Regions from separate parts of the Halomonas sp. B23F22_10 genome, predicted to be linked through region 3. Evidence: predicted binding sites of a transcription regulator. Region 3 holds the regulator's gene; each other region holds the start of a gene.
What was found. Region 3 encodes sigma-54, which starts transcription at its own class of promoters, with help from an activator protein. Its sites were predicted from a motif close to TGGCACNNNNNTTGCTNT; they were not measured.
Positions count from the first base shown of each region.

Region 1: the regulator sigma-54 is predicted to act here: its motif matches at 1,989-2,006, upstream of glnK (P-II family nitrogen regulator).
Region 2: the regulator sigma-54 is predicted to act here: its motif matches at 5,569-5,586, upstream of ACGTNF_RS00285 (nitrate reductase).

Region 1 covers NZ_JBIEKF010000005.1:104,819-114,346, reverse strand. Annotated here, with positions in the region: gene ACGTNF_RS12775 (LysR family transcriptional regulator) at 1-512, opposite strand, end outside; gene ACGTNF_RS12770 (ferredoxin--NADP reductase) at 672-1,448, shown strand; gene glnK (P-II family nitrogen regulator) at 1,602-1,940, opposite strand; gene amtB (ammonium transporter AmtB) at 2,085-3,407, opposite strand; gene ACGTNF_RS12755 (P-II family nitrogen regulator) at 3,447-3,785, opposite strand; gene ACGTNF_RS12750 (accessory factor UbiK family protein) at 4,087-4,488, shown strand; gene ACGTNF_RS12745 (YifB family Mg chelatase-like AAA ATPase) at 4,563-6,068, shown strand; gene ACGTNF_RS12740 (hypothetical protein) at 6,114-6,623, opposite strand; gene ACGTNF_RS12735 (alpha/beta hydrolase) at 6,620-7,603, opposite strand; gene ACGTNF_RS12730 (malate synthase G) at 7,834-9,528, shown strand, end outside.
Region 2 covers NZ_JBIEKF010000001.1:61,538-71,065, reverse strand. Annotated here, with positions in the region: gene ACGTNF_RS00295 (PhoX family protein) at 1-1,599, opposite strand, end outside; gene cobA (uroporphyrinogen-III C-methyltransferase) at 1,747-2,691, opposite strand; gene ACGTNF_RS00285 (nitrate reductase) at 2,648-5,446, opposite strand; gene ACGTNF_RS00280 (ANTAR domain-containing response regulator) at 5,800-6,393, shown strand; gene ACGTNF_RS00275 (CmpA/NrtA family ABC transporter substrate-binding protein) at 6,390-7,421, shown strand; gene ACGTNF_RS00270 (NAD(P)/FAD-dependent oxidoreductase) at 7,708-9,030, shown strand; gene nirB (nitrite reductase large subunit NirB) at 9,027-9,528, shown strand, end outside.
Region 3 covers NZ_JBIEKF010000002.1:418,936-428,463, reverse strand. Annotated here, with positions in the region: gene pmbA (metalloprotease PmbA) at 14-1,354, shown strand; gene ACGTNF_RS06100 (HPr family phosphocarrier protein) at 1,456-1,725, opposite strand; gene rapZ (RNase adapter RapZ) at 1,730-2,629, opposite strand; gene ACGTNF_RS06090 (PTS sugar transporter subunit IIA) at 2,664-3,149, opposite strand; gene hpf (ribosome hibernation-promoting factor, HPF/YfiA family) at 3,153-3,464, opposite strand; gene ACGTNF_RS06080 (RNA polymerase factor sigma-54) at 3,577-4,977, opposite strand; gene lptB (LPS export ABC transporter ATP-binding protein) at 5,135-5,860, opposite strand; gene lptA (lipopolysaccharide transport periplasmic protein LptA) at 5,857-6,384, opposite strand; gene lptC (LPS export ABC transporter periplasmic protein LptC) at 6,381-6,965, opposite strand; gene ACGTNF_RS06060 (KdsC family phosphatase) at 6,970-7,527, opposite strand; gene ACGTNF_RS06055 (KpsF/GutQ family sugar-phosphate isomerase) at 7,542-8,528, opposite strand; gene ACGTNF_RS06050 (ATP-binding cassette domain-containing protein) at 8,717-9,528, shown strand, end outside; gene mlaE (lipid asymmetry maintenance ABC transporter permease subunit MlaE) at 9,526-9,528, shown strand, end outside.

The sequences.
Region 1 (9,528 bases), on a different contig from region 3:
GGGGCGCAGAACACCGCCAGCTCGTCCTCCACCCAGGGTTGGGTGATCACTTCCTCGTCCTCGCACTGGCCCTCGATCAGGCCCAGGTCCAGCTCGTGGTGGCGCACGCCGTCGATGATGGTGCGGGTGTTGCGTACCTGCAGGCGGATGCGGCTGCCCGGATGCTGCTGCATGAAGTCGCTGATCAGCAGCGTGGCCAGGTAGTTGCCGATGGTCAGGGTGGCGCCCACATCGAGGGTGCCGACGCCCTGCTGGCCGCGCAGCAGTTCCTCGACCTCCTCGGCACGGTCGAGCAGTGCCACGGCCTTGGGCAGCAGCTGGAAGCCCAGGGCGTTGAGCTTTAGGCGCTTGCCGATGCGGTCGAGCAGGCGGCAGTCGAACTGGCGTTCCAGCTCGGCCAGGGCGGTGCTGGCCGCCGACTGAGACAGCGCCAGGGCGCGGGCGGCGTGGGAGACGCTCTCGTGCTGGGCCACGGCCACGAACACCTCGAGCTGACGCAGGGTATAGCGCATGGGGTGGGCTCCGGATCAGTATATCTGGAGTATAGATAAGCTTTATCCATACAACCCATTTAACAGATATCCTGCCGTCTCTTAGAATCCTCTGCAAAGATCAATCGGCGCAATTATGAGTTTTCGGTATATGCGCTCTCGCGAAACATAGGAGTCGGCATGAGCAAGTTCGCCCTGGAAGAAGTCCTCAGCGTTCATCACTGGAACGACACCCTGTTCAGCTTCAAGACCACTCGCGAGCGCAGCCTGCGCTTCAAGAACGGTCAGTTCGTGATGATTGGCCTGGAAGTCGACGGCAAGCCGCTGATGCGCGCCTACTCCGTGGCCAGCCCCAACTACGAGGATCACCTGGAGTTCTTCTCCATCAAGGTGCCGGACGGCCCGCTGACCTCACGCCTGCAGCACCTCAAGGTCGGCGATCAGATCATGGTCAGCCGCAAGCCCACCGGTACCCTGGTCACCGACGACCTGCTGCCGGGCCGCAACCTCTACCTGCTGTCCACCGGCACCGGCCTGGCACCGTTCATGAGCCTGATCCAGGATCCGGAGGCCTACGAGCGCTTCGAGAAGATCGTGCTGATCCACGGCGTGCGCACCGTCAGCGAGCTGGCCTATGCCGACTTCATCACCAAGGAACTGCCGGCCCACGAGTACCTGGGCGAGGAGATCAGCGAGAAGCTGGTCTACTACCCGACCGTGACCCGTGAGGAGTTCCACACCATGGGCCGTCTGACCGACCATATCCGCAGCGGCAAGCTGGCCGAGGACACCGGCCTGCCGCCGCTGGACCCGAAGCAGGACCGCGCCATGATTTGCGGCAGCCCGGCCATGCTCGACGAGACCAGTGCGCTGCTGGACGAGCTGGGCTTCAACATCTCGCCGCGCCTCGGCGAGCCGGGCGACTACGTCATCGAGCGCGCCTTCGTCGAGAAGTAAGCGGCCAGCGCCGAGCTACAAGCGCCGAGCGACAAGCGCCGAGCTACAAGCGCCGAGCTACAAGCGCCGAGCTACAAGCGCCGAGCTACAAGAAAACCCCGAAGGTTGAGCCTTCGGGGTTTTCTTTTGCTTCCGGCGATTTCAGCTTGCCGCTTAGACGGCGTCCTTGTCCGTCTCGCCGGTGCGAATCCGGATGACCTGCTCCAGGGCGGTGACGAAGATCTTGCCATCGCCGATCTTGCCGGTGTTCGCGACCTGGGTGATGGCGTCGATCACCTGCTCGGTCATCGGCTCGTCCACGGCCACCTCGAGCTTCACCTTGGGCAGGAAGTCGACGACGTACTCGGCGCCGCGATAGAGCTCGGTGTGGCCCTTCTGACGGCCGAAGCCCTTGACCTCGGTGACGGTGATGCCCTGGACGCCGATGTCGGAGAGCGCCTCGCGGACGTCGTCGAGCTTGAACGGTTTGATGATGGCGGTCACCAGCTTCATGGTCATCTCCTCGATGGTTCGTATCCGATGGCGCCACTCGCCATCCCTGACGGAATCATTGTGCCAGAGCATACACCCACGGCGTGAAGAACAAAAAAATGGCCCCGCGAGGGGCCATTTCGTGTTGCCGTCAGGGCGGGGCGATCAGGAACGCGCGGCCATGTGCGACTGGCCGGCGCTTTCGCTGCGGGCACGACCGGAGGAGCCGCCGCCACCGTGCACCTTGGAGACGGTGAACTCGGGGTAGGCCTCGAGACCGCACTCGGCCAGGTCGACGCCCTCGTATTCCTCTTCCTCGCTGACGCGGACGCCCATGATCGCCTTGATGATCAGCCACACCACCAGGCTGGCGAGGAAGACCCAGGCGAAGATGCCGAGGATGCCGATGATCTGGGCGCCGAAGGAGGCTCCGTCGTTGGTCAGCGGCACGGCGAGCACGCCCCAGATGCCGACCACGCCGTGGGCGGAGATGGCACCGACCGGGTCATCGAGCTTCAGCTTGTCGAGGCTGATGATGGAGACCACCACCAGCAGGCCACCGACGGCACCGATCAGGGTGGCGCCCAGGGCGCTGGGCGACAGCGGATCGGCGGTGATGGACACCAGGCCGGCGATGGCGCCGTTCAGGGCCATGGTCAGGTCGGCCTTGCGGAACCAGGCCTTGGCCAGGATCAGCGCGGCGATCACGCCGCCGGCGGCCGCGGCGTTGGTGTTCACCAGCACCTGGGCCATGTTGTTGGCGGAGCTCACGTCGGACACCTTCAGCTCGGAGCCGCCGTTGAAGCCGAACCAGCCCATCCACAGGATGAAGGTACCCAGGGTGGCCAGCGGCATGTTGGCGCCGGGGATGGCGAAGATGCTGCCGTCCTTGCCGTACTTGCCCTTGCGCGGACCGAGCACCAGCACGCCGGCCAGCGCCGCTGCCGCACCGGCCATGTGCACGATGCCGGAACCGGCATAGTCGGAGAAGCCGAGCTCGGAGAGCCAGCCGCCGCCCCAGGTCCAGTAGCCGGAGACCGGGTAGATGACGCCGGTCATCACCACGGCGAAGGCCAGGAAGGCCCACAGCTTCATGCGTTCGGCCACGGCACCGGAGACGATGGACATGGCGGTGGCCACGAACACGACCTGGAAGAAGAAGTCGGCGCGCATGGAGTAGTAGGGGGCGTCGTCGCCGCCGGCGGTGACCGCGGCCACGGTGTTGTCGTCACCCAGCAGGAAGCCCAGGTTGGGCAGGATGCCGCCCGCGTCGCCGGAGTACATCAGGTAGTAGCCCAGCAGCAGGTACATGGTGCAGGCGATGGCGAACAGGGCGATGTTCTTGGTCAGGATCTCGGCGGTGTTCTTGGACCGCACCAGGCCGGCCTCGAGCATCGAGAAGCCCGCGGCCATCCACATCACCAGGACGCCGCAGATCAGGAAGTAGAAGGTATCGAGCGCATAGCTCAGCTCGGTAATCTCGTTCATGGCTGTCACTCCAGACGGAAAGGGAGAGAGGCGGTCGGGTTAGACGGCGTCGGCACCGCGCTCGCCGGTACGGATGCGGATGACATCCTCGAGCGGGGTCACGAAGACCTTGCCGTCGCCGATCTTGCCGCTGTTGGCGGCGCTGCAGATGGCGTCCAGCACGGTGTCGAGGCGGCCATCATCGACGGCGATCTCGACCTTGACCTTGGGCAGGAAGTCGACGACGTACTCGGCGCCGCGATAGAGCTCGGTGTGGCCCTTCTGGCGGCCGAAGCCCTTGACCTCGGTGACGGTGATGCCCTGAACGCCGTTGTCGGCGAGCGCCTCGCGCACGTCGTCGAGCTTGAAGGGCTTGATAATGGCGGTAATCAGCTTCATCCCGGATCTCCCCATTGGATGAGCGCGGGCTGCTCCGCGCGGTGTGTGTGCAGGTTTTCCTGTCATTGCTTAAAACGTGCCACTAAACCGAATTTGCCATGGTTTTCATGATCTTGTTTTTCCAACCTGACCCGATGGTGAGATTCTGGTGCAGGCGGGGCAGGGCGCCGTGCACTGATTTGATGCCGGTGAGCGATCACTTCGCACCATCCGGGGGCGAAGCCCGCGGCACGCGGGAATGCGCCCGTCGAACGGCTTGCGTATCCTTGGAGTCAGCCCCATTCCACTCAGGAGAGAGATCATGGTCAGCCAAGACCGCATCGGCCGCCTGGCCCAGCAGATCGGCGAGCGCCTGCAGGGCGCCTCACAGGCGCCGGAAGACGTGCAGAAAGGCATTCAGCAGGTGGTGCGCGGCGCCTTCGACCGGCTCGAGCTGGTGTCGCGGGAGGACTTCGACATCCTGATGGACGTGCTGCAGCGCACCCGCGGCCGGGTCGAGGCGCTGGAGCAGCAGGTCGCCGCCCTGGAAGAGGCGCTGGACGCCAGCCGCTCGGGCGGCGAGGTGCCGGCCGTGGCGGACGAGGCCTCGATCGACGCTGCGGCAGCCGATGCTGCGGCAGCCGGTGCTGCGGCAGCCGGTGCCGCGGCGGACGAGGAGCCCCCGTCCTCCCCCGAGGAGGGCGCCGGCGAGTCCGGCCGCTGATCCCGAGCCGCCACCGGGCGGTCCCCGCCGTGCTGAACTAGCCTTAAGGGCAGAATCAGCGCGAGGGACCGCCGATGACCCTGTCGATCGTTCGCACCCGGGCCGGTCTCGGCCTCGAGGCCCCCGAGGTGCTGGTGGAAGTGCATCTGGCCAACGGCCTGCCCGGCATCACCCTGGTCGGGCTGCCGGAGACGGCCGTCAGGGAGAGCCGCGAGCGGGTGCGCAGTGCGCTCGTCAACGCCGGCTTCGACTTCCCGCTGCGTCGCATCACCCTCAACCTCGCGCCCGCCGACCTGCCCAAGGAAGGCGGGCGCTTCGACCTGCCCATCGCCCTGGGGATATTGGTGGCCTCGGGGCAGATTCCCGCCGCGGCGCTGGCCGAGACCGAATGCGCGGGCGAGCTCGCCCTGGACGGGGCGCTGCGCCCGGTGGCCGGGGTGCTGCCGCTGGCGCTGGCCACGCGCCGTGCCGGGCGGCGGCTGATCGTGCCCCGGGCCAACGCCGATGAGGCGGCGCTGGCCGGCGGCCTCGAGGTGCTGCCCGCCGATCATCTGCTCGAGGTGGTGGCGCACCTGCTGGGGCAGGCGCCGATCGCGCCCCATCGGGCGTCGCGTCCCGCCGAGGCCCCGTTGGCGGGGGCCGACCTCGCCGAGGTGCGGGGCCAGCATCAGGCCCGGCGGGCCCTGGAGGTCGCCGCCAGCGGCGGCCACAACCTGCTGCTGGCCGGCCCGCCCGGCACCGGCAAGACCATGCTGGCCAGTCGCCTGCCCGGCATCCTGCCACCGCTGACCGAGGATGAGACCCTGGAGGTGGCGGCGGTGCGCTCGGTGTGTGGGCTGCCGCTCGACGAGGGCTGGGGGCGCCGGCCCTTCCGGGCGCCCCACCACACCGCCAGCGCGGTGGCGCTGGTCGGCGGCGGATCGCGGCCCAGGCCCGGCGAGATCTCGCTGGCCCACCGCGGCGTGCTGTTTCTCGACGAGCTGCCCGAATTCCCCCGCCAGGTGCTCGAGGTGATGCGCGAGCCCATGGAATCCGGGCGCATCCATATCGCCCGCGCCAGCCACGAGCGGCGCTATCCGGCGCGCTTCCAGCTGGTGGCGGCGATGAACCCCTGCCCCTGCGGCCATCTCGGCGATCCACGCCGGGCCTGCCACTGCACCGCCGCCCAGATCCAGCGCTATCAGGCGCGGCTCTCCGGCCCGCTGCTCGACCGCATCGACCTGCAGGTGGAAGTGCCGGCGCTGCCGCCGGAGCAGCTCACCGCCCGTGAGCGAGGCGAGCCCTCGGAGGCGGTGCGCGAGCGGGTGCTGGCGGCCCGCGAGCGCCAGTGGGCGCGCGGCGCGCTCAACGCCCATCTGGCCAGCCGCGAGCTGGAGGAGGCCTGCGCGCTGAGCGGGGCGGATCGGGCCTGGCTGGCCGGGGTGCTGGAACGGCTGAATCTCTCGGCACGAGCCTATCACCGGGTGCTGCGGGTGGCGCTGACCCTGGCCGACCTGGCCGGCGAGGCACGCCCCGGGCGCGAGCAGCTGATCGAGGCGATCGGCTATCGCCAGCTCGATCGGCTGCTGCAGGGGCGCTGAAGGGAAGAGGTGTCGGCCTTGTCCGGGGGCTGGTCTAGGCCTCGCCTAGAGCGCGCTGGCGTCCAGGGCGCCATCCAGCTGCGCCTGCCACAGCGGCGTGTCGCTGCCGGGGCGGCGTAGGGTCAGCTGCAGGCGATAGGGCAGCAGGGTGCGGTCGGACAGCGCGAGACGCGGGCCGGCCGCGATCAGCCGGCTGTCCAGTCGCCACTGATTGGCCTCGGCATCCCGTGACAGCGCGGGCTGCCAGTCCAGCACCTGGGGGCTCTGCTCGAGGCCCAGCAGGGCGCGGGTCAGGCTCTCGAGCAGGCGATCGCTGCCGACACCGAGGCCGGCATCGACCTCCGGCGTGGCCAGCAGCAGCACCTCGTCGGTCAGGGGGCTCGGCAGCGGCGGCGCCTCGCCCACCCGCTCCGCGGCCCGTTCGCCGAGGCCGAACAGCGCCTGGCGGACCGTCTGGGGGTGCTCCGGGCCACCGGTGGCGCAGCCGGTGAGCAGCAGCACCGTCATCACAAGCGTCAGCAGGGGCGGCAGCAGAGTGAAGCGGCGACGGCTCATCGGCGGGAGGCCCTCCGGGCGGTGGGCGAGGGAGCGTCGGCTTCCTCGAGGTTGGCGATGAAGCGCGTGAGCTCCTCGAACAGCACTCGGCGGATCGGCTCGGCCTCGTTGACCAGGTGATGGCGGGCCTCGGGGTGGCGATGGACCTCGGCCCGCGGGAACTTGCGCGTCAGCACCTCCAGGTTCCACTCCCAGTCCACCGTCAGGTCCTGCTCGCCCTGCAGGATCAGCGTCGGCAGCGGGCTGGCCGGCATGGCCAGCAGCCGCGGCATCCAGCGGCGCATGGCGTCCACCCACTCCATGGCCAGCCGGTCCGGCTGCAGCGGGTCGCTCTCGCGCAGGAAGGTGGCGAAGTCGCTGTCGGTGGAGTTCTCGCGGAAGCGGCGCGGCACCGAGCGCACGAAGGGGCCCAGCAGGCGGTGCAGCCAGCTCGACTGGTTCCAGCCCCAGGGGCGCACCAGCGGGGCCAGCAGCGCCAGGCCGCTCCAGTGGCCGTCGTCGCCCCGGCGCAGGGCGTCGGTGGCGAGGATCGCCGCGCCGGTGCTCTGGCCGATGCCGACCCAGGGGCGGGGCGCCAGGTCGCGGGCGGTCAACTGGGTCTGCAGGTTGTCCAGACAGCTGCCATAGTCATCGAAGTCGGCGATGGTGGCGCGGGGGCCGCTGGACAGCCCGTGCCCCGGCAGGTCCCACAGCACCACCTGCCAGCCGCGCTCGAGCAGGCACTCGAGCAGGTGGCGGTAGAGGCCGAGGTGATCGTAGTAGCCGTGCACCACGAACACGGTGCCGCGGGGCGACGGCGGGCGCCAGATCTGGGTCCACAGGCGGAAGCCGTGAGCGTCCACGTATCCCACGTGCAGGCCCACCCGCTCGGCGAGCAGCGGCGCCAGGCCGTAGTGGCCCAGATAGCCCTTGAGCGGGCGGCCGGACGGATCGGCCGGGGCGATGGGGCCGAGCGCCTGCAGGGGAGTGAAGTCGGTCATCGAGTCCTCCGTGGTGGCTGACCATGCTAGCGCTCCGTCGGAACGGTCACCAGCGTCGGTTTCCAACGCCTCCGGCCTCGTCTATTGGTCGAGTCTCGGGGGTGGTTCGCGGGCGCCGGGTTTACATGTGGAAGTATTTTCCACAATATTGAGTGCACGCAGTCACCCTTGCCTGTCCGGCCGCTTGGCGCTTGGGGAGCGCCGAAACGCCTCGCATAGGAGAACGACCCATGACCCAACGCATCACTCGCCATCGCCTGCAGGTGGCCGCCGAGCTGGACCGCTTCGTCAACGAGCAGGCCCTGCCGGGCTCCGGCGTCGACCCCGAGGCCTTCTGGGCCGGCGTCGACGCCCTCTTTCATGATCTGACACCGAAGAACCGTGAACTGCTCGCCGAGCGTGACGCCATGCAGGCCGAGCTCGACGCCTGGCACCGCGAGAACCGCGGCCCGGTGCGCGACATGGCCGACTACCGCGGCTTCCTCGAGCGCATCGGCTACCTGCAGCCTGCGCCGGCCGAGGTCAAGGTCACCACCACCAACGTCGACCGCGAGATCGCCGTCCAGGCCGGCCCGCAGCTGGTGGTGCCGGTGAACAATGCCCGCTACGCGCTGAATGCCGCCAATGCCCGCTGGGGCAGCCTCTACGACGCGCTCTACGGCACCGACGCCATCGCCGACGAAGACGGCGCCGAGCGCGGCGACGGCTTCAATCCCAAGCGCGCCGAGAAGGTCATCGCCTACGCCCGCGGCGTGCTCGATCGCGCCGCGCCGCTGGCCACCGGCTCCCACGCCGAGGCCGTGAAGTACGCGCTGCGCGATGGCCACCTGGTGGTGAGCCTGGAAGGCGGGCGCGAGACCGGCCTCAAGGAGCCGGGCAAGCTGGTCGGCTACCTGGGCGAGGCCGACGCGCCGACCTCGGTGCTGCTGGCCAACAACGACCTGCACCTGGAGATCCAGATCGACGCCACCCACCCGATCGGCAAGACCGATGCGGCGGGCGTCAAGGACGTGGTGGTCGAGGCCGCGCTGACCTCGATCATGGACTGCGAGGACTCGGTCGCGGCGGTGGACGCCGAGGACAAGGTCGGCGTCTACGCCAACTGGCTGGGCCTGATGGCCGGCGACCTCGAGGAGCCGATCGAGAAGGGCGGCAAGCGCTTCACCCGCAAGCTGGCGGCGGATCGCACCTGGACCGCGCCGGACGGCGGCGAGGTGACCCTGCCCGGCCGCTCGCTGCTGTTCGTGCGCAACGTCGGCCACCTGATGACCACGCCGGCGGTGCTGGACGCCGACGGCAACGAGCTGCCGGAAGGTATCCTCGACGCGGTCATGACCAGCCTGCTGTCGATCCGCGATCTGCAGAAGGGCGAGGGCGTGGCCCGCAACTCCCGCGAGGGCTCGGTCTACATCGTCAAGCCGAAGATGCACGGCCCGAAGGAAGTGGCCTTCACCAACGAGCTGTTCGGCCGCGTCGAGGACCTGCTGGGCCTCGCGCGTGACACCCTCAAGATGGGCATCATGGACGAGGAGCGCCGCACCTCGGTCAACCTCAAGGCCTGCATCGCTGAGGCGACCTCGCGGGTGGTGTTCATCAACACCGGCTTCCTCGACCGCACCGGCGACGAGATGCATACCGCCATGCAGGCCGGCCCCATGGTGCGCAAGGGCGACATGAAGGGCGCCGCCTGGATCGGTGCCTACGAGCGCAACAACGTTCAGGTCGGCCTGGCCTGCGGGCTGCGCGGCCACGCCCAGATCGGCAAGGGCATGTGGGCCATGCCGGACCTGATGGCGGCCATGCTCGAGCAGAAGATCGGCCATCCCAAGGCCGGTGCCAACACCGCCTGGGTGCCGTCGCCGACCGCCGCTACCCTGCACGCCCTGCACTATCACCAGGTCAGCGTGGCCGAGGTGCAGCGCGAG
Region 2 (9,528 bases), on a different contig from region 3:
CGGGTTGGCGGCATTGGTCGGCGCCGTGGCGTAGCCCACGCCCGCTTCCTGAATATCGCCGCCATCGTGGGTGTAGGTCGCGGCGGTGCCTTCCTCGGTGCGCTGGGAGTTGTTGGTCAGGGTCATGTAGACCTCGCCGGAGGCCGGGTCCACGGCGCCCCACTCCGGGCGGTCCATGGGCGTGGCGCCCATCAGGTCGGCGGCATCGCAGGTGTGAATGATCACACCGGCCTGATCGTCCGCGGCCAGGCCCAGGGCCTCGGCCAGGGTGCGGCCGTCGCGGGTCTCGGCGCCCGGGGTCAGCGGCAGCCACTCGCCACGGCCATCGGCCTCGAAGCGCGCCACGTAGAGGGTGCCGGCGTCCATGTACTTGGCACCGAGGGCCAGGCGGTCATAGCTGGCCCCGGGGCGGTTGGCGTCCGCCGGGTCCCAGAGGGCCTCGGAGACGAACTTGTAGATGTACTCGTTGCGCGAGTCGTGACCGGAATAGAACACCACCGGCTCGCCGGCCACCAGCTTGCCCGGCCAGCAGCCCTCGTGGCGGAAGCGGCCCAGGGCGGTGCGCTTGACGGCGCGCTCGCCGGTATAGGGGTCGATCTCGACGATATAGCCGAAGGTGCGCGGCTCGTTGCGATAGTCGTCGACGGCCGAGGCGCCCGTCGGGGTGGCGTTGAAGCGGGCGAACTCGTCGTTGCGCTCGCTGGCATCGCCGGCGGCGGTTTCCCAGCCGTAGCGGCCGCGGCCCTCGGAGACCCCGAGGCGCTGGTCGTCGCGCTGGCGCTCGGCATTCTTGACGAAATAGCCCGGCCAGTTCTCCTCGCAGGTCAGGTAGGTGCCCCAGGGGGTATAGCCGTTGGCGCAGTTGTTGTTGGTGCCGCGGGTCAGGGTGCCGTCCGGCGAGTACCGGGTCCTGACATAGTCGCTGCCGGCCACCGGGCCGCTCAGCGCCATCTCGGTGGCGCTGGTGTAGCGGCGGTTGTAGGCGGAATCCGCCACGTGCCGCCAGCGACCGCCGTCGCCCTTCTCGAGCTCGACCAGGGTCACGCCGTGGGCGTTGATCTCGGTGCGCACCTCGTCGGCCGGGCGCTTGCCCGCCTCGGCGTTGGTGGCCCCGCCCTTGGGCGCCCAGAGGGACGCCTGGTCGATGTACTCGTTGTTCATCGCCAGCACGAAGCGGCGCGACGCGGACGACTCGTCCAGGGCGAAGTTGTGCATGCCGTCGTGGTGCATGCCGACGCTGTTGGCCTGGATCTCCGGCGTGAAGGCGAGATCCTCGCGCCAGTCCGGCGCCTGGCCGTTGAGCGGCGTGCCCCAGGGAATCAGCACCTGAGCGGTGTAACCGTCCGGCACGACCACGGCGTCGGTGCGCGAGCCGCGAATGGCATCGAAGGCCAGCGACAGCGGCGTTTTCTCGGCGCCCGCGGCCTCGGCACGCCCGGACAGGCCGCTCAGGCCGAAGCCGCCCAGCATCGCCATGGCGGCCATGCCGAGTCCGCCCTGCATCACGCGACGGCGCGAGACATGCTTTTCCAGCACCGAGGAGAACGGCTCGTTGGCACTCCGGTTCAACAGGCGATGGTCTTCGATTTCCTTGCTCATCCTGGTCTCCTCACGGTCAGGCGTCGTTATCCGGCCGGCATGTCGGCGCCTTCCCGGGCGTCGCTGCCGGCATCAGTCAGCCAGGGGAGCATGCGTGACGAGGGTGACAGTAAGATGACGCACCGTGATCGATTTTTCGGACAAAACCTAGGAGGCAAACGCCTCGCGTCTTGCCGTCACGGCCCCGGCCGGCGTCGCCTCGACCATGCGCACCACGCTGCCCACCACGATCAGGCACGGCGACGGCAGCGGCGTCTCGGCGAGGCGCGCCGGCATATCCACCAGGCTGCCGGTCAAGGCGGCCTGCTCGGGCAGGCTGGCGTTGGCCACCAGCATGATCGGCCAGTCGTCGGGCAGACCGGCGCCACGAAGCCCGGCACAGATCGCCTCGACCTTGGCCAGCCCCATGTAGAACACCAGGGTCTCGTCGCGCCGGGCCAGCGCCTGCCAATCCGGCGCGCCGCCCTCGCGGCACAGCTGCGCGGTGACGAAGCGCAGCTGCTGGGCGTGGGCGCGGTCGGTGAGCGGAATGCCCATCGAGGCGCAGGCCGCCGAGGCGGCGGTGATGCCGGGCACGATCTCCGCCGGGACGTCGGCCTCGGCCAGGGCCGCGAGCTCCTCGCCCATGCGGCCGAACACGCCGGGGTCGCCGCCCTTGAGGCGCACCACCGACTTGCCCTGCCTCGCCAGCGTCACCAGCAGCGCGCCGATCTCGTTCTGGGGCACGCTGTGGTGGCCGCTGGCCTTGCCGACGTAGTAGCGCTCGCGGCCGGCGGGGATCAGCGCCAGCACCTCCTCGCCGACCAGCCGGTCATAGACCACGGCATCGGCCCGGGCCAGCAGCCGCGCGGCCTTCAGCGTCAGCAGCTCGACGTCGCCGCTGCCGGCGCCGACCAGATGGACCCGTCCGGGGCGACACTCGCCGCGCCGCGAGACCCGCGCGGCGTCATCGTCCGCTTCGCCGACGCGACCGGCCCTCCCTCGCGGCGACAGGCCCAGCCTGGCCGAGCCCAGCCGGGCCAGGGCAGAGAAACCGCGGCGCAGGGCATCAGGCGACGCGAACGGGGATCTTGGCTTGCTCGGAGCGCGCATGGCCACTCTCCTCTTGTGTCGTGGAATCGAGCGCCTGGGCATCGGCGCCGGCGTCGACGGTGTCCGGAGCATGCTCCTCGACCAGCGACTTGAGCTCGGGAATGCAGCTGCCGCACTGGGTGCCGCAGGCGAGCCGTGCGCCCAGCGCCTCGACGCTGGCGTCGCCGGCACGGATGGCCTCGACGATGGTCGTCTGGCCCACCTGATGGCAGCTGCACACCAGCGGACCGCCATCGGCCTCGCCGGCGTCGCAGCCAGCCAGCAGCCGGCGACGCACGTCGCCCTCGAGCGTCGCCTCGGCGAAGCGCGCATCGAGCCAGGAAAGCCCCGGCAGCTCGGCGGGCGGCGCCACCATCAGCCACCAGCGCAGCCGGCCGTTCTCGAGCCCCGCGGCGCGCAGCCGACCGCCGGCCGGGTCGTCGCTCCACAGGCTCGGCGCCGTGGGCAGCCACTGCCGCACCCAGGCCAGCCAGTCGCGCGACGCATCGTCCGTCTCGCCGCCGGCCAGCTGCCAGCGCTGGCAGTGGGCCAGCGGGATGCGCGCCCAGTAGGCGCCGTCGTCGCGGCCCTCGAAGTCGCCGGCTTCGCCCGGGGCGATCAGCAGGGTCGCCTCCCAGCCCACCGCCAGCGGCGCCAGGCTCACCGCGCCGTGCTTGGCTTCGGGCTGGCCGGAGATCGGGTCGAGATGGGCGGCGAGCAGGCCGCCGGTGCGCGCCGCGCCGGTGAAGCGGTCGGTCCAGTGCATCGGCACGAAGGCCTCGCCGCGGCGCTGGGCCTTGGTCAGCCGCACCCGGGCGCGGTACTCCCCGCCGGCGCCGGTCAGCCGCGCCAGCTGCTGGTCGCCGACGCCGAAGGCGGCGGCGTCCTCGGGGGTGATCTCGATGAAGGGCTCGGCGCGGTGATTCATCAGCCGCGGCGCCCGGGCGGTGCGGGTCATGGTGTGCCACTGGTCGCGCACCCGGCCGGTGTTGAGGCGCAGCGGACGCTCGGCGCTGAGCGCCTGTTCGGGGCCGCGCGGACGCACCGGCAGCAGCCGGGCCCGGCCGTCAGCGGTGGCGAAGCGACCGTCCTCGAACAGCCGCGCGGTGCCGCGGGGGGCCTCGGCGGTCACCGGCCACTGGATCGGCGCCAGGGCGTCATAGCCGGCGCGGTCGAGCCCCGCCAGCGCCGAGATGTCGAACGGCCGCGCCTCGTGGCCCGGCTGCCCGGGGGCGTTCTCGAAGCCGGAGAGCCGGGCGTGCTCGGCGAAGATCTCGCCGGGATGGCCGTAGTCGAAGGCCTCGCCGAAACCCAGCCGGCGCGCCGCCTCGCAGACGATCCACCAGTCGTGGCGCGCCTCGCCCGGCGGCGGCAGCATCCCGCGCTGGCGCGAGATGCGCCGCTCGGAGTTGGTCACGGTGCCGTCCTTCTCCGACCACGACGTTGCCGGCAGCACGATATCGGCGTAGCGCAGCAGGTCGGTGTCGGCCATGCATTCGGAGACGATCACCAGCGGGCACGTCTCGAGCGCCGCCCGCACCCGATTGGCGTCGGGCAGGCTGACCGCGGGATTGGTGGCCATCACCCACAGCGCCTGGACCTCGCCGCGTTCGATGGCCTCGAACAGCGCCACCGCCTTGTGCCCCGGCGCCTCGGGCAGGCCCGGCGTCAACCGGTCGGTGGACCAGAAGCGCGTCACGCGGTCGCGCGCGCCGGGGGAGTCGTAGTCCATGTGGGCGGCGAGCTGGTTGGCCAGCCCCCCCACCTCGCGGCCGCCCATGGCGTTGGGCTGGCCGGTGATCGAGAACGGCCCGGCGCCGGGCAGGCCGATCTTGCCGCCGGCCAGGTGGCAGTTGATGATCGCCTGGCACTTGTCGGTGCCGCTGGACGACTGGTTGATGCCCTGGGAGTAGAGGGTCACCACGTGCAGCTGGCTGGCGAACCAGTAGAAGAAGGTCTCCAGCCGCTCGGCGTCGACGTCGCAGTCGGCGGCGATGGCCGCGATGGACACGTCGTCCTCCCGGGCCGCGGCCAGGGCCGCGTCGAGCCCGTCGGTATGCTTGCCCAGATAGACGTCGTCGAGCCGGCCCTTGTCGGCCATCCAGGCCAGCAGGCCGGTGAACAGCCGGGCGTCGCTGCCGGGCCTGAGCCCCAGGTACAAATCGGCGATCTCGCAGCTGTCGGTGACCCGCGGGTCGATCACCACCACCCGCATCAGCGGATGGCGACTCTTGGCGGTGCGCAGGCGCTGATAGAGCACCGGATGGTTCCAGGCCAGGTTGGACCCCACCAGCACCACCAGCTCGGCCTCCTCCAGGTCCTCGTAGCAGCACGGCACGGCGTCGGCGCCCAGCGAGCGCTTGTAGGCGGCCACCGCCGAGGCCATGCACAGCCGCGAGTTGGTATCCAGGTGCGGCGTGCCGAGAAAGCCCTTGAACAGTTTGTTGGCGACGTAATAGTCCTCGGTCAGCAGCTGGCCGGACAGGTAGGCCGCCACGGCGTGATCGCCGGCGCGCTCGCGGGTGGCCTGGAGGCGGCCGGCCACCGCCTCGAGGGCGGTGTCCCAGTCGACCTCGACGCCATCGACCCGGGGTCGGGTCAGGCGGCCGTGATCGCCCAGGGTCTCGGCCAGCGCCGAACCCTTGACGCACAGCCGTCCATAGTTGGCCGGGTGGTCGCCGTCGCCCTCCACGCCGGTGATGCGCCCGTCCTCGATGTCGGCCGTCACGCCGCAGCCGACGCCGCAGTAGGGGCAGGTGGTGCGCGCCTGTTGCATGCTGCTCTCCTCGATCATGGTCCCGACACGACGACGCCCACCGCCATGCCGGGTGGGCACGGGAGTGGGCGTCGTTGCCGTGAGTCGCCGCCGTGGCGACTCGGGAATGTCTTTCCATGAGAAAAGCAAACGGCATGCCAGGCGGAAGGAAAGCGTCGGCACTCAAGCCATCGCGGCCGTCTCGGCGATCTCGCCTGCACCAGCCGGCGGCATTTTCCGCCCCGCTCCGCCTCTTCGTGGTGCAAAAGGACGGCACCGGCGATCGTTGCACCACCGACGCTCGGCGCCGATGCGGCTGGAATGGCTCTTGCATGAACAGGGCCTGACCGTTTCCCCATCACGAGCCCTATGCCATGCCCCAGCCCTTGCGAATCCTGCTGGTCGACGACGAGAGCGTGCGCGCCGCCATGGTCGAGGAGGCCCTCGGCCAGGAGGGGCACGAAGTGATCTGCCACCTGCAGAGCCCGGCCAGCCTCAACGACATGGTCGAGCGCCACGCGCCCGACGTGGTCATCATCGACATGGAATCCCCCGACCGCGACACCCTCGACAGCATGTCGCAGCTGCACCGGGAGAACCCGCGGCCGGTAGTGTTCTTCGCCGACCAGCACGACCCCGACTCCATGCAGGCCGCCCTCAAGGCCGGCGTCAGCGCCTACGTGGTCGACGGCCTGGTGCCGACCCGGGTCCGGGCGATCCTCGAGGTCGCCGTGGCTCGCTTCGATGCCTTCCAGTCGATGCGCCAGGAGCTCGACCGCACCCGCACCCAGCTCGCCGACCGCAAGCGCATCGAGAAGGCCAAGGGCATGCTGATGAAGCACCAGGACTGCGACGAGCCCCAGGCCTACCAGACCCTGCGCAAGCTGGCCATGGACCGCGGCCAGCGCATCGGCGAGGTGGCCGGCAACGTGATCGATATCCTCGAAGGACTGGAGAAAGGCCTATGAGCATGCCCCATGCCCCCGAGCGTCCCCGACTGACCCTGGGCATCGTCCCGCTGCTGGACGCCGCCCTGCCGATCGTCGCCCGGGAAGGCGGCTTCTTCGCCGCCTCAGGGCTCGACGTCACGCTGTCGCGGGAGAGCGCCTGGTCGACCCTGCGCGACAAGCTGGCCGCCGGGATGCTCGACGGCGCCCAGCTGCTGGCCCCGCTGCCGCTGGCCATGAGCCTCGGCGCCTCCGGGCCGCCCTGCGACGTCCTGGCGCCGCTGGTGCTCGGCCGCAACGGCAATACCCTGGCGCTGTCGTCCTACTGGGCGGAAGGCATGGCCGCACCCCTCGACGGCTCGCCCGGCGGCCGGGACCCGGCCGTCAACGCCCGCGACTTCGCCGAGCGGCTGCGCCGGCGCGGCGCGCCACGTCCGCGGCTGGCCATGGTCCACCCCTTCTCCGGCCACCACTACCAGCTGCGCGACTGGCTGACCCTGGGCGGCCTCGACCCCGATCGCGACGTCGAGCTGGTCGCCCTGCCGCCGTCGCGCATGGTCGAGGCCCTCGAGCAGGGTCGCATCGACGGCTTCTGCGTCGGCGAGCCCTGGGGCAGCCAGGCCGCCCAGCGCGGCGGCGGGCATGTCGTCGCCACCGGCGCCCAGCTGTGGCCCGACCATCCCGAGAAGATGCTCGGCGTGACCCGCGACTGGGCCGGACGCCACCCCGCCACCCTCGCGGCCATGATCCGCGCCCTGGTCGCCGCCGCCGACTGGCTGGCCGAGGCGCCCGAGCACCGCCGCCAGGCCCGGGACTGGCTGGCCCTGCCGCCCTATCTGGATCGCGCCCTGGAGCATCTGCCGACGCTGCCGCTGGGCGAGGCGCCGGTGGCACAGCGCCTCACCGGGCTGCGCCCGGAGGTCGGCGAGATGGCAAGGGTCGTGGACCACCTGGCCCGCCAGCTCGACGTCCCCCTCCGACGCGGCGTGGTCGAGGCCTGCTACAGCCCCGTGCATTTCGATGCCGCGACGCACCAGGAGCGTGCATGACGGCGCCGTCAGGGGCCGCCCCGGCGGCGGTCATCGCCCGGCGATGATTATTTAACTCTTTGAGTTTGCTGACTTTCACCGCGTCCTGGCCCGAACCTTGATAGGAACAGGCCAGAACGGAGGGCCCGGCCCTTCGGCGGTCAACGGCGATCGCACCTCTAAGTCCAGACGAAGACGTCTCCACGCTCCCCAATGCCGGGGAGCGTCGAGGCGTCTTCTGCGTTTATGGAGGGAATCCGAGATGAGTCCCGATGACCCGACAGCCGCCGCCTTGCCCGATGGCCCCATGCCATCGCCCGCGACGCCCGTCGATCACCTGGTGATCGTCGGCAACGGCATGGCCGGCCAGCGACTGGTCGAGGCGCTGGTCCAGCGCGAGGGCGTGCCGCGCCGCATCACCCTGATCGGCGCGGAGGCCTGCCCCGCCTACAACCGCATCCTGCTGTCGCCGCTGCTGGCCGGCGAGATGGAACGCGAGGCGCTGACTCTGCGCGACGCCGACTGGTACGCCGAGCGCGGAGTCGAGCTGGTGCTCGGCGAGCGGGTCGAGCGCATCGACCGCCCCGCGCGCCGCCTGACCACCGCCGGCGGCCGAGAGATCGCCTACGACCGCCTGGTGCTGGCCACCGGCTCCACCCCCGTCCTGCCGCCGGTCGACGGCCTCGAGCTCGACGGCGTGCACGCCTTCCGCGATCTGGACGACGCCGCCGCCCTGACCCGCGCCGCCGAGCGCGGCGGCCGCGCGGTGGTGATCGGCGGCGGCCTGCTGGGCCTGGAGGCCGCCGAGGGACTACGCAAAAGAGCGCGTGCCGGCCTGTCGGTGAGCGTGCTCCAGCGCGCCTCGCGGCTGATGAACCGCCAGCTCGACGCCACCGCCGCCGGCCTGCTCGAGGCCGAGCTCGAGGGCCGCGGGCTCGAGATCGTCACCGGCGCCGACCTGGAAGGCCTGGAGGACGACGGCCGGGGCCGCGTCTGCGCCGTGCGCCTGGCCGACGGCCGCCGGCTGCCCGCGGACTGCGTGGTGCTGGCCATCGGCATCGCGCCCAGCGTCGAACTGGGTCGCCGGGCCGGCCTCGAGGTCCACCGCGGCATCGTCGTCGACGACCGCCTGACCAGCAGCGACCCGGCCATCCACGCCCTGGGCGAATGCTGCGAGTTCGAGGGTCGCACCTATGGCCTGGTCGAGCCGATCTGGCGCCAGGTCGAGGTGCTGGCCGCCCGGCTGGCCGGCGAGGACGTCGAGGGCTACGTGGAAGCGCCGACCGCGACCAAGCTCAAGGTCAGCGGCATCTCGCTGTACGCCTTCGGCCCCATCGAGCCCGGCGACGACCACGAGGTGCTGACCTACCACGACCCCGAACACGGCGACTATCGCCGGCTGCTGCTGCGCGACGGCCGCCTCGAGGGCGCCGTGCTCTATGGCGATACCGCCGCCGGCCCCTGGTACTTCGCCGAGGCGCTGTCCGGCCGCCATCTCGACGCCTGCCGTCAGGCGCTGCTGTTCGGCCCGGCCGATGCCAGGGCCCTGCTCGACGCCACGAAGGCCGAAGCACCGAATCCCGCCACGCCCCACGCCCAGGACCGCTCCCCGCAGGAGGAAGCCGCATGAACACGCCCAGCCAAGCAACTCCCCCGCTGATCATCATCGGCAACGGCATGGTCGGCCATCATCTGGTCGAGCAGCTGATCGAACGCGGCGCCACCGAGCACTACCGCATCACGGTGTTCGGCGAGGAGCGCCACCGCGCCTACGACCGCGTTCACCTGTCCGAGTACTTCGCCGGCCGGGACGCCCAGTCCCTGGCCCTGTGCGACGCCGACTTCTACGCCGAGCACGGCATCGAGCTGCGCCTGGCCGAGGAGGTCACCGCCATCGATCGCGACGCCAGCGAGGTAATCACCGAGCGGGGCCGCTATCCCTATGCGCGGCTGGTGCTGGCCACCGGCTCCTTCCCCTTCGTGCCGCCGATTCCCGGCCACGAGCGCGACCACTGCCTGGTCTATCGCACCCTGGACGATCTCGACGCCATCCGCGCGGCGGCCGCGGACGCCACCACCGGCGTGGTGGTCGGCGGCGGCCTGCTGGGCCTGGAGGCGGCCAACGCCC
Region 3 (9,528 bases):
AGGAGTCAAGACGATGACACAGGCTTTCGATGCCGTCGCCCAGCAGTCGCTGCTGGAAACCCGCGCCGAGGCGGCCCTGGCGCTGGCCCGCCGGCTCGGCGCCGATGCCTGCGAGGTGGGCGCCAGCGTCGACCAGGGCGTGGGTGTCAACGTGCGCGAGGGCGAGGTCGAGACCGTCGAGCTGTCCCGCGATCAGGGCATCGCGGTGACCGTCTATGTCGGCCAACGCAAGGGCAGTGCCTCGTCCACCGATGCCTCGGAGGCGTCGATCCGGGACGTGGTCGAGAAGGCCATGGCCATCGCCCGCTATACCGGCGAGGATCCGGCCTCGGGGCTCGCCCCGGCCGAGCTGATGGCCCGGGAACTGCCGGACCTCGACGTCCATCACCCCTGGGCGCTGTCCACCGAGGAGGCGGTCGAGCTGGCGCTGGCCTGCGAGAATGCCGGCCGCGGTCAGGCGGGCATCAAGAGCTCCGACGGCGCGGGGCTGTCCAGCGGCGAGGGCGTGCGCGTCTATGCCAACAGTCACGGCTTCCTGGGCAGTCAGCGCGGCAGCCGCCATTCGCTGTCCTGCATGCTGATCGCCGAGGACGAGCACGGCATGCAGCGCGACTACGACTACACCAGCGCCCGCGATCCTCGTGAGCTGCTGGCCCCCGAAGCGGTGGGCGAGAGCGCCGCCCGGCGCACCCTGCGCCGGCTCGGCGGCCAGCGCCCGGCCACCGGGCGGATGCCGGTGCTGTTCGATCCAAGCCTGGCGTCGGGGCTGGTCGGCAGCTTCCTCGGCGCCATCGCCGGCGGCGCCCTCTATCGCCAGTCCTCCTTCCTGTGCGACCGCCTCGGCGACGCGCTCTTCCCCGAGTGGTTCTCGCTGCAGGAGAAACCGCGACTGATGCGCGGCATGGCCAGCAGCGCCTTCGACGGCGATGGCGTGGCGACCCGCGACAACGTCTTCATCGACCAGGGGCGGCTGGCCAGCTACATGCTGTCCGCCTACAGCGCGCGGCGGCTGGGCATGGAGACCACCGGCAACGCCGGCGGCGCCCGCAACCTGCGCCTCACCGCGCCGCTCGAGTCCCAGGAGGCCCTGCTCGCGCGCATGGATCGCGGCGTGCTGGTCACCGAGCTGATGGGCCAGGGCGTCAACGGCGTCACCGGTGACTACTCCCGCGGCGCCGCGGGCTTCTGGGTCGAGAACGGCCGCATCCAGCATCCGGTGGAGGAATTCACCATCGCCGGCAACCTGGCGACGATGTTCCAGGGGCTGGTCGGCGTCGGCGACGACATCGACACCCGCGGCAGCGTCCACACCGGCAGCTGGCTGATCGACGAGATGACCGTGGCCGGCAGCTGAGCCGGCCCCGGTAACGACACTCCGGACATGAAATAAGCCCGCGAGATAATCGCGGGCTTTTTTGTGTTCGAGGCTCGGTCGTTGATCTATGGCGTATCGCGTCAGGTCTCTTCGTCGAAGCGGGCCTCGAAAAGGGCTTCCAGCGCGTCCAGCACCGCCTCGCTGTCGTCGCCGTCGGCCTCCAGGGTCAGCTCGGTGCCGCAGGGGGCGGCCAGCATCAGCAGCGCCATGATGTTGGCGGCATCGGCCTGCTGGTCGCCGTGGCAGACGAGGACCCGTGAGGCGAAGGGCTGGCAGCACTGCACCAGGCGGGTGGCGGCGCGGGCGTGCAGGCCGCGCTTGTTGGTCAGGGTGAGCTTGCGGCTGGGCACGTGACTAGCGGTCCTTGGCGTCGTTCGGGGCGGGGAGCGTGAGTTGCAGGCCGAGCTCGCGGTGACGCAGGCGAACGCCGGCGTGGGTCTCGGCGAGGCGCCGGGACAGCCGCTCGGCCAGGTAGGTGGAGCGATGCTGACCGCCGGTGCAGCCGATTGCCACGGTCAGGTAGCTGCGCTGGCTGGCCCGGTAGCGGGGCAGCCAGCGTTCGACCCAGGCCAGGATGTCGGCGGCCATCTCGTCGACCACCGGATAGCTCTCGAGGAAGGCGATCACGCTGTCGTCGCGGCCGGTCGCCTCGCGTAGCTGAGGGTCCCAGTAGGGGTTGGGCAGGCAGCGGACGTCGAACACGATATCGGCGTCGAGCGGCACGCCGCGCTTGAAGCCGAAGGACTCGAGGGTCAGTGTCAGCCCTTCGCGGCGATGGCCGGCCACCTGGTCGGTGATGCGGCCGCGCAGGTCGTGCACCGAGAGTCGCGAGGTGTCGATCAGCAGGTCGGCGAGGTCGCGGATCTCCGCCAGGGCGTCTTCCTCGCGGTCGATCGCCTCGGCCAGCGTCATCTCGGTGTCTCGGGTCAGGGGGTGGCGGCGCCGGGTGGCGGAATAGCGCTCCAGCAGAATGCGTGCGTCGGTGGTCAGATAGATCACCTGGCACTGGATGTCGCGGGAGCGGACGTCATCGAGCAGCGCCGGGAAGCGCTCCAGGGCGTGGGGCAGGTTGCGGGCGTCGATGCTGACCGCCACGGCGCTGCGCAGGGACTGACCGCTGCGCAGCTCGTCGACCAGCGGGCCAAGCAGCATAGCCGGCAGGTTGTCGATGGCGTAGAAGCCGAGGTCCTCGAGGGCCTGCAGGGCGATCGACTTGCCGGAGCCGGAGCGTCCGCTGATGATGACGAGCTGCATGACGGGTCGGGTCTCCTGGTCGAGGCGGCGGCGCTCAGCCGCGACCGCTGGCGGCCGGTGCCTGTCGTCGGATGGCGTCGAGGAGGCTGTCGTGAAGCTCGCGCTGGCTGCCGGCCCGGCGCAGGGCGCTGCGGGTCTCGGCGTCGTTCATCACGCTGGCCACCTGGCCGAGCAGGGCGAGATGGGCGTCGTCAGCTTCCTCGGGAACCAGCAGCACGAACACCAGGTCGACGGGTTCGCCGTCGATGGCATCGAAGTCGACCGGTTCGGCGAGCTTGAGAAAGCCGGCGATGGGCGCCTTGCAGTGCGGGTTGCGGGAATGGGGAATGGCGACCCCGTGCCCGATGCCGGTGCTGCCCAGCCGTTCGCGCCCGATCAGCCGGCTGAAGACTTCCTGGCTGTCGAGACTCGGAATGTTCTGGGCAATGAAGGTGCTGAAGAATTCCAGCACTCGTTTCTTGCTCCCCCCGGGCACGCCGAAGAGGGTGCGCTCGGGGGGAAGGATGGTTTCAAGAGACATGGCTCAGCGGACGCTTGCGGCGCCCTGGGCGCGGGCCTGGGTCTTTTCCTTGTGCTTGACGAGCTGGCGGTCCAGCTTGTCGGCAAGGGCGTCGATGGCGGCGTACATGTCGGCATCCATCGCTTCGGCGTGCAGATCGGCACCGGCGGCGTGCAGCGTGCAGGCGGCCTGCTGGCGTTCTTTTTCGACGGAGAGCGTGACCTGAACGGTGGTGATGTTGTCGTAGTGACGTTCCAGGCGGGAGAGCTTCTCCTGCACGTAGTCACGCAGGGGCTCGGTCAATTCCACGTGATGGCCGGTGAGGTTGACTTGCATGACACGCTCCTTGCTCCTTGGGTGGTGACTCGATTGTAACCCTTTTTGGTGCCTTGCAAACCCCCCGCGACAGACGCGTTTTCACGCTCTGGAAATCGCCTTCGGCGGGGTCTCAGCCGAGGCGTTTCCGCTGGCTGGAAGACGGGATGTGCATCGCTTCGCGATACTTGGCGACGGTGCGACGGGCGACCTCGATGCCCTCCTCGGCGAGCAGGGTGACCAGCTTGCTGTCGGACAGCGGCTTGCGTGGCGGCTCGCCCTCGATCAGCTTGCGGATGCGGGCGCGGATCGCGGTGCTGGAGTGGGCGTCCTCGCCGTCGCCGACCTGGCTGGAGAAGAAGTACTTGAGTTCGAAGACGCCGCGCGGCGTGTGGATGAACTTCTGGGTGGTGACCCGGGAGATGGTCGATTCGTGCATCTCCACGGCCTGGGCGATGTCGGCCAGGATCAGCGGCTTCATGGCTTCCTCGCCGCGCTCGAGGAACTCGATCTGGCGGGTCATCACCTCGTGGCCGACCCGCAGCAGGGTATCGTTGCGGCTGGCCAGGCTCTTGATCAGCCAGCGCGCCTCCTGCAGGTGGTCCTTGAGAAATTGGTTGTCGTCGCTCTTGTCCGCGCGCTTGATCAGCGCCGCGTAGTCGGGCTGGATGCGCAGCCGCGGCATCGCCTCCGGGTTGAGCTCGACGCGCCAGCCCTGTGGGGTGTGGCGGGCGATCAGGTCGGGAATCACGTAGTCGCTGTCGCCGCTGGCGAATTCGCTGCCCGGCCGTGGGTCGAGGCCGCGGATCAGGGCGATGACCTCGTCGAGGGTGTCGTCGTCCAGCCCCAGGCGCCGCTTGAGCAGCCGGCGATCGTTGCCGGCCAGGGCCTCCAGGAACTGGCGCACCAGGCGCCGGGCCTGGGGCAGCAGCGGGGTGTCATCGGGCAGGGTGGCGAGCTGCAGCAGCAGGCACTCGCGCAGATCGCGGGCGAACACCCCGGTGGGCTCGAACTGCTGCAGGCGCAGCAGCACCGCTTCGACCTCGCGGGTGGCGAGCCCCTCGAGGGCCTGGGCGCGCAGGCCATCGCGCAGCTCGTCCAGCGGCTGATCCAGATAGCCGTCCGGGGTCACGGCATCGATCAGGCTCTCGGCGATGCGCCTCTCGCGCTCATCGAGACCGCTCATCGCCAGCTGCCAGACGAGATGGCTCTGCAGGCTCTGGTCGGCGGCCTGACGTTCGAAGTCGGGGGCCTCACCGCTGCCGCCGGCGTCCTGGAAGGTGTCGGACCAGTCGCTGTCGACGCTCAGCTCTTCCGGGATCTCGTCCGACCAGTCGTCGTCCGGCGTCTCGCTGACGGCCTGTTCGCCGAAGTCGTCCTCGAGCTCGAGCATGGGATTGGCCTCGAGGGCCTGCTGGATCTCCTGGCGCAGATCGAGGGTCGAGAGCTGCAGCAGGCCGATGGCCTGCTGCAGCTGAGGGGTCATGGTCAGCTGGGTGCCGACACGCAGTTGAAGGGATGCCTTCATGGCCATGGGCGAGCGGTCCGATCCTGCGGTAAAGAGGTCTTCCACCCTAGTGCCCGGGCGTCCGCCATGCAAGCGTGTTCGCAGCAATTAGCGTGCCAACGGCAATCGCCATGCCCGTCTGTGCATGGCGTTAGTATATCAGTGACTTGCGAAGGCCAAGGGGTCAGAGACGGAAGTCCTGGCCCAGATAGACGTCGCGCACCCGCTGGTTGGCGAGGATCTCCTCGGCGTCACCGTCGGCGATGATCTGGCCGTCGCCGACGATGTAGGCGCCGTCGCAGATGTCCAGCGTCTCGCGCACGTTGTGGTCGGTGATCAGCACGCCGATCTCGCGCGCCTTGAGCTGGCGGATGATGCCCTTGATGTCGCCCACCGAGATGGGGTCGACGCCGGCGAAGGGCTCGTCGAGCAGGATGAAGTCGGGTTCGGTGGCCAGCGCCCGGGCGATCTCGACCCGCCGGCGTTCGCCGCCGGACAGGCTCATGCCCAGGTTGTCGCGGATGTGGGTGATGTGGAACTCCTCCAGCAGCGCCTCCAGGCGCGCCTTGCGGCCGCTGCGGTCGAGATCGCGGCGGGTCTCGAGGATCGCCATGATGTTGTCGGCCACCGACAGCTTGCGGAAGATCGAGGCCTCCTGAGGCAGGTAGCCGATCCCGGCCTGGGCGCGCTGGTGCATGGCGGCGCCGGAGAGGTCGCGGTCGTCGATGGCGACACGGCCGGCGTCGGCACGGACCAGGCCGACGATCATGTAGAAGGAGGTGGTCTTGCCGGCCCCGTTGGGGCCCAGCAGGCCGATGATGCGGCCCTGCTGGATCTCCAGGCTGATGTCGTGGACCACGCGGCGACGCTTGTAGCTCTTGGCCAGGTTCCGGGCGCTGAGGGTCTTCATGGGCCGTCCTGTTGTTCCGGCTCGAGGGTCATGCGCACGCGCTGGCTCTCGCCGACGCCCTGGGCATCGGAGCGCGCCTGCACCACCCGGCGATCGAGGAAGTATTCGAGGTAGCCGCCGTCGAAGGTGTCGCCGCCCTGGTGAAGTTCGGCCTGGTCGACCAGCTCGATGCGCCGCTCGGCCACGTGGTAGATCACGGTGCGGCCCCAGGCGCGGACCAGCGGCTGGTCCGGGGAAGGCTTCTGCTCCAGGTAGGCGCGCTGGCCGGTAGCGGTGGCGGTGGTCAGCTGGCCGGCGTCGTTGCGCTGGATCTCCACGCGGTCGCCGGTCAATTGCATGCTGCCCTGCTGGATGCGCACGTCGCCCTGGTAGACGGCGGTGCCGGCGCGATCGTCGAGATCCAGCCGGTCGGCCTCGACCTGGATGGGGGCGCTGGCATCGCCTTCCAGTGCCAGGGCGGCGGGGGCGGCCAGCATCGTGGCGAGCAGCGCCGCGCTGAGCAGTGAAGCGAGGGGTCGCGTCATGACTCGGGGTCCTCCTGGGTGTCCGGCGGGTGGTGGCCGCGCACATTGTCGGTCAGTCGGGCGCGGTTGTCATCGAGCCAGGCGTCGAAGCGCTCGCCGCGCATCCACTGCGGTGGCTGGCTGAGTCGCGCCGGCGTGTCGCTCCAGGCGTGACCGGCGATGCTGTCGTAGTGCAGGAGCTCGGTCTCGAGCCGCCAGCGCTCCTCGGGGGCGGTCAGTACCGCCTGGCCCTCGAGAGTGAGCAGGCGCTGCCCGTCTTCCAGGCGTCCACGCTGAGCGTCGGCCAGCCACAGTCGGCCCTCGCTGTCGCGGAGCTCGGCGTGGGGCGTGGTCAGTCGGGTGGCGTCGTCGACGGGCGTGTGCTCCAGGCGCGGCGTGGTCAGGCGCTGGTGCGGCGCGCCCTGGGTATCGAAGCGCGTCAGGTGCGCGTCTTCCAGATAGTAGTCGGGCTCTCCCGTCTCGCCCTGGGGCGCGGGGCCCGGCGGTGCGTCGGGGCGCTGGTCGAGCAGCGCCAGGCCGCCGCCGAGGGCGAGCAGCAGCAGGAACAGCCAGGTGCGAAAGCCGGGGCGGGGGAGGCGCATGGCGTCAGTCCTGGCCGTTCAGATAGGTGTCGAGCACGGCATCCAGCCGGCCCTGGGCCCGGAGCAGGGTGTCGCAGATCTCGCGTACCGCGCCATGGCCGCCCTCGCGCTCGGTGATCCAGTCGGCGTGCTGGCGGATATAGCTCGGCGCGCCGGGCACGCTGATGCCGACGCCGGCCTGGTGGATCGGGGCCAGGTCGGGCAGGTCGTCACCGCAGTAGGCGACCTCGGAGAGGTCCAGCGCCAGGTCCCGGCACAGCTGGCGCAGCGTCGGCAGCTTCTTCTCGATGCCCTGATGGAGATGCCGGATGCCGAGCGCGCTGGCGCGGCGAGTGACCATCGGCGAGTCGCGGCCGGTGATCAGTGCCACCTGAATGCCGGCTCGCTGCACCAGCTTGAGGCCGTGGCCGTCGAGGGTGTGGAAGGCCTTGAGGCTGTCGCCGTCGGCATCGAAGTAGAGGCGGCCGTCGGTCAGCACGCCATCCACGTCCAGGGCCAGCAGGCGCACATGGCGCAGCCGTTCGACCAGATCCGGGTGCTGCAGAGGGGCGTCGAGGGACATGGAATCTCCTTGGGTCAGATGACGCCGCTGGCCAGCAGGTCATGCATGTGCAGGGCGCCTACCGGGCGGCCGTCGTCGCCCACCACGGCCAGGGCGGTGATGCGGTTGTCTTCCATCAGGCGCACGGCCTCGGCGGCCAGGGTGTCGGGCGAGACCCGCTTGCCGGGCACGGTCATCACCTGATCCACCGTCAGCGACGACAGGTCGCTGAACTGATCCAGGGTGCGACGCAGGTCGCCGTCGGTGTAGACCCCGGCCAGCAGGCCGTCGGGGGCGATCACGCAGGTGAAGCCGAGCCCCTGACGGGTGATTTCCAGCAGCGCATCGCGCAGCGGGCTGCCCAGCGCGACCTTCGGCAGGCGGCTGCCCTGGTGCATCAGGTCCGAGACCTTGAGCAGCAGGCGCTTGCCGAGGCTGCCGCCGGGATGCGAGAGCGCGAAGTCCTCGGCGGTGAAGCCGCGGCTCTCGAGCAGTGCCACGGCCAGGGCGTCACCCAGCGCCAGGGCGGCGGTGGTCGAGGAGGTGGGGGCCAGATCCAACGGGCAGGCCTCGCGCTCGACACCGGCGTCCAGATGGGCTTCGGCGTGGCGAGCCAGGGTCGAGCCGGGGCGGCCGGTCATGCTGATCAGCGGTGCGCCGAGGCGCTTGATCAGCGGCAGCAGGGCGGTGACCTCGGCGGTCTCGCCGGAGTTCGACAGCGCCAGCACCACGTCGCCGGGCGTGATCATCCCCAGGTCGCCATGGCTGGCCTCGCCCGGATGCACGAAGAAGGACGGGGTGCCGGTGCTGGCGAGGGTGGCGGCGATCTTGCTGCCGATGTGGCCGGACTTGCCCATGCCGGTGACCACCACGCGGCCGCGACAGGCCAGCATCAGCTCGCAGGCACGCTCGAAGTCGCCGTCGAGGCGTTCGACGAGGGCGCCGACGGCCTGCTGCTCCAGCCGCAGGGTACGTTCGGCGCTGGCCAGCAGGCCGGCGGGGAAGGAGGAATCGTCTGTCATGAGAGGATTGTTGCCTGTCGCGGGGTTGGGCTCAAGGGCGGGCGGCCGAATCGGCGCCGGCGGGCCGCGCAAAAGGGCGCTCATTGAACCCGCTGAGGCCGCTCGGCGCAAGCCGTGACATGACGGCGCTGGCGCCCCGGGCGATGGTTAGGATACGATGTTCGATAATCTATCAGGGAATTCAATGGATGACTGATTCTCCCCTCATCGAGGTGGAGGGCCTGCGCTTCTCTCGCGGAGAGACGGAGATCTTCCGCGGGCTCGACATGGTAGTACCCCGCGGCAAGATCACCGCGATCATGGGGCCCAGCGGCACCGGCAAGACCACCCTCCTCAAGTTGATCGGCGGCCAGCTCGTGCCCGATGCGGGGCGGGTGCGGATCGCCGGCGAGGACGTTCACGGCCTGTCGCGCAAGGCGCTGTTCCGGCTGCGTCGCCGCATGGGCATGCTGTTCCAGAGCGGGGCGCTGTTCTCCGATCTCGACGTGTTCGAGAACGTGGCCTTCCCGCTGCGCGTGCATACCGACCTGCCCGAATCGATGGTCCGCGATCTGGTGCTGATGAAGCTCCAGGCCGTGGGGCTGCGCGGCGCCCGCGGGCTGATGCCGTCGGAGCTCTCCGGTGGCATGGCGCGGCGCGTGGCGCTGGCGCGGGCGATCGCCCTGGATCCGGACCTGATTCTCTACGACGAGCCCTTCGTCGGTCAGGACCCGATCTCCATGGGTGTGTTGGTGCAGCTGATCCGCCGGCTCAACGATGCCCTCGGGCTGACCGCCGTGGTGGTGTCGCACGATATCAAGGAGACGCTGTCCATTGCCGACTACGTCTATGTGATCGCCGACGGCCGGGTGATGGCCCAGGGCACGCCGCAGAGTCTCGACGTGGATCGTGACCCGCGGGTCAGCCAGTTCATCCACGGTGAGCCGGACGGTCCGGTGCCGTTTCACTATCCCGCCATGGACTTCCACGACGATCTGCTCGGCACGGGAGGACCGCGATG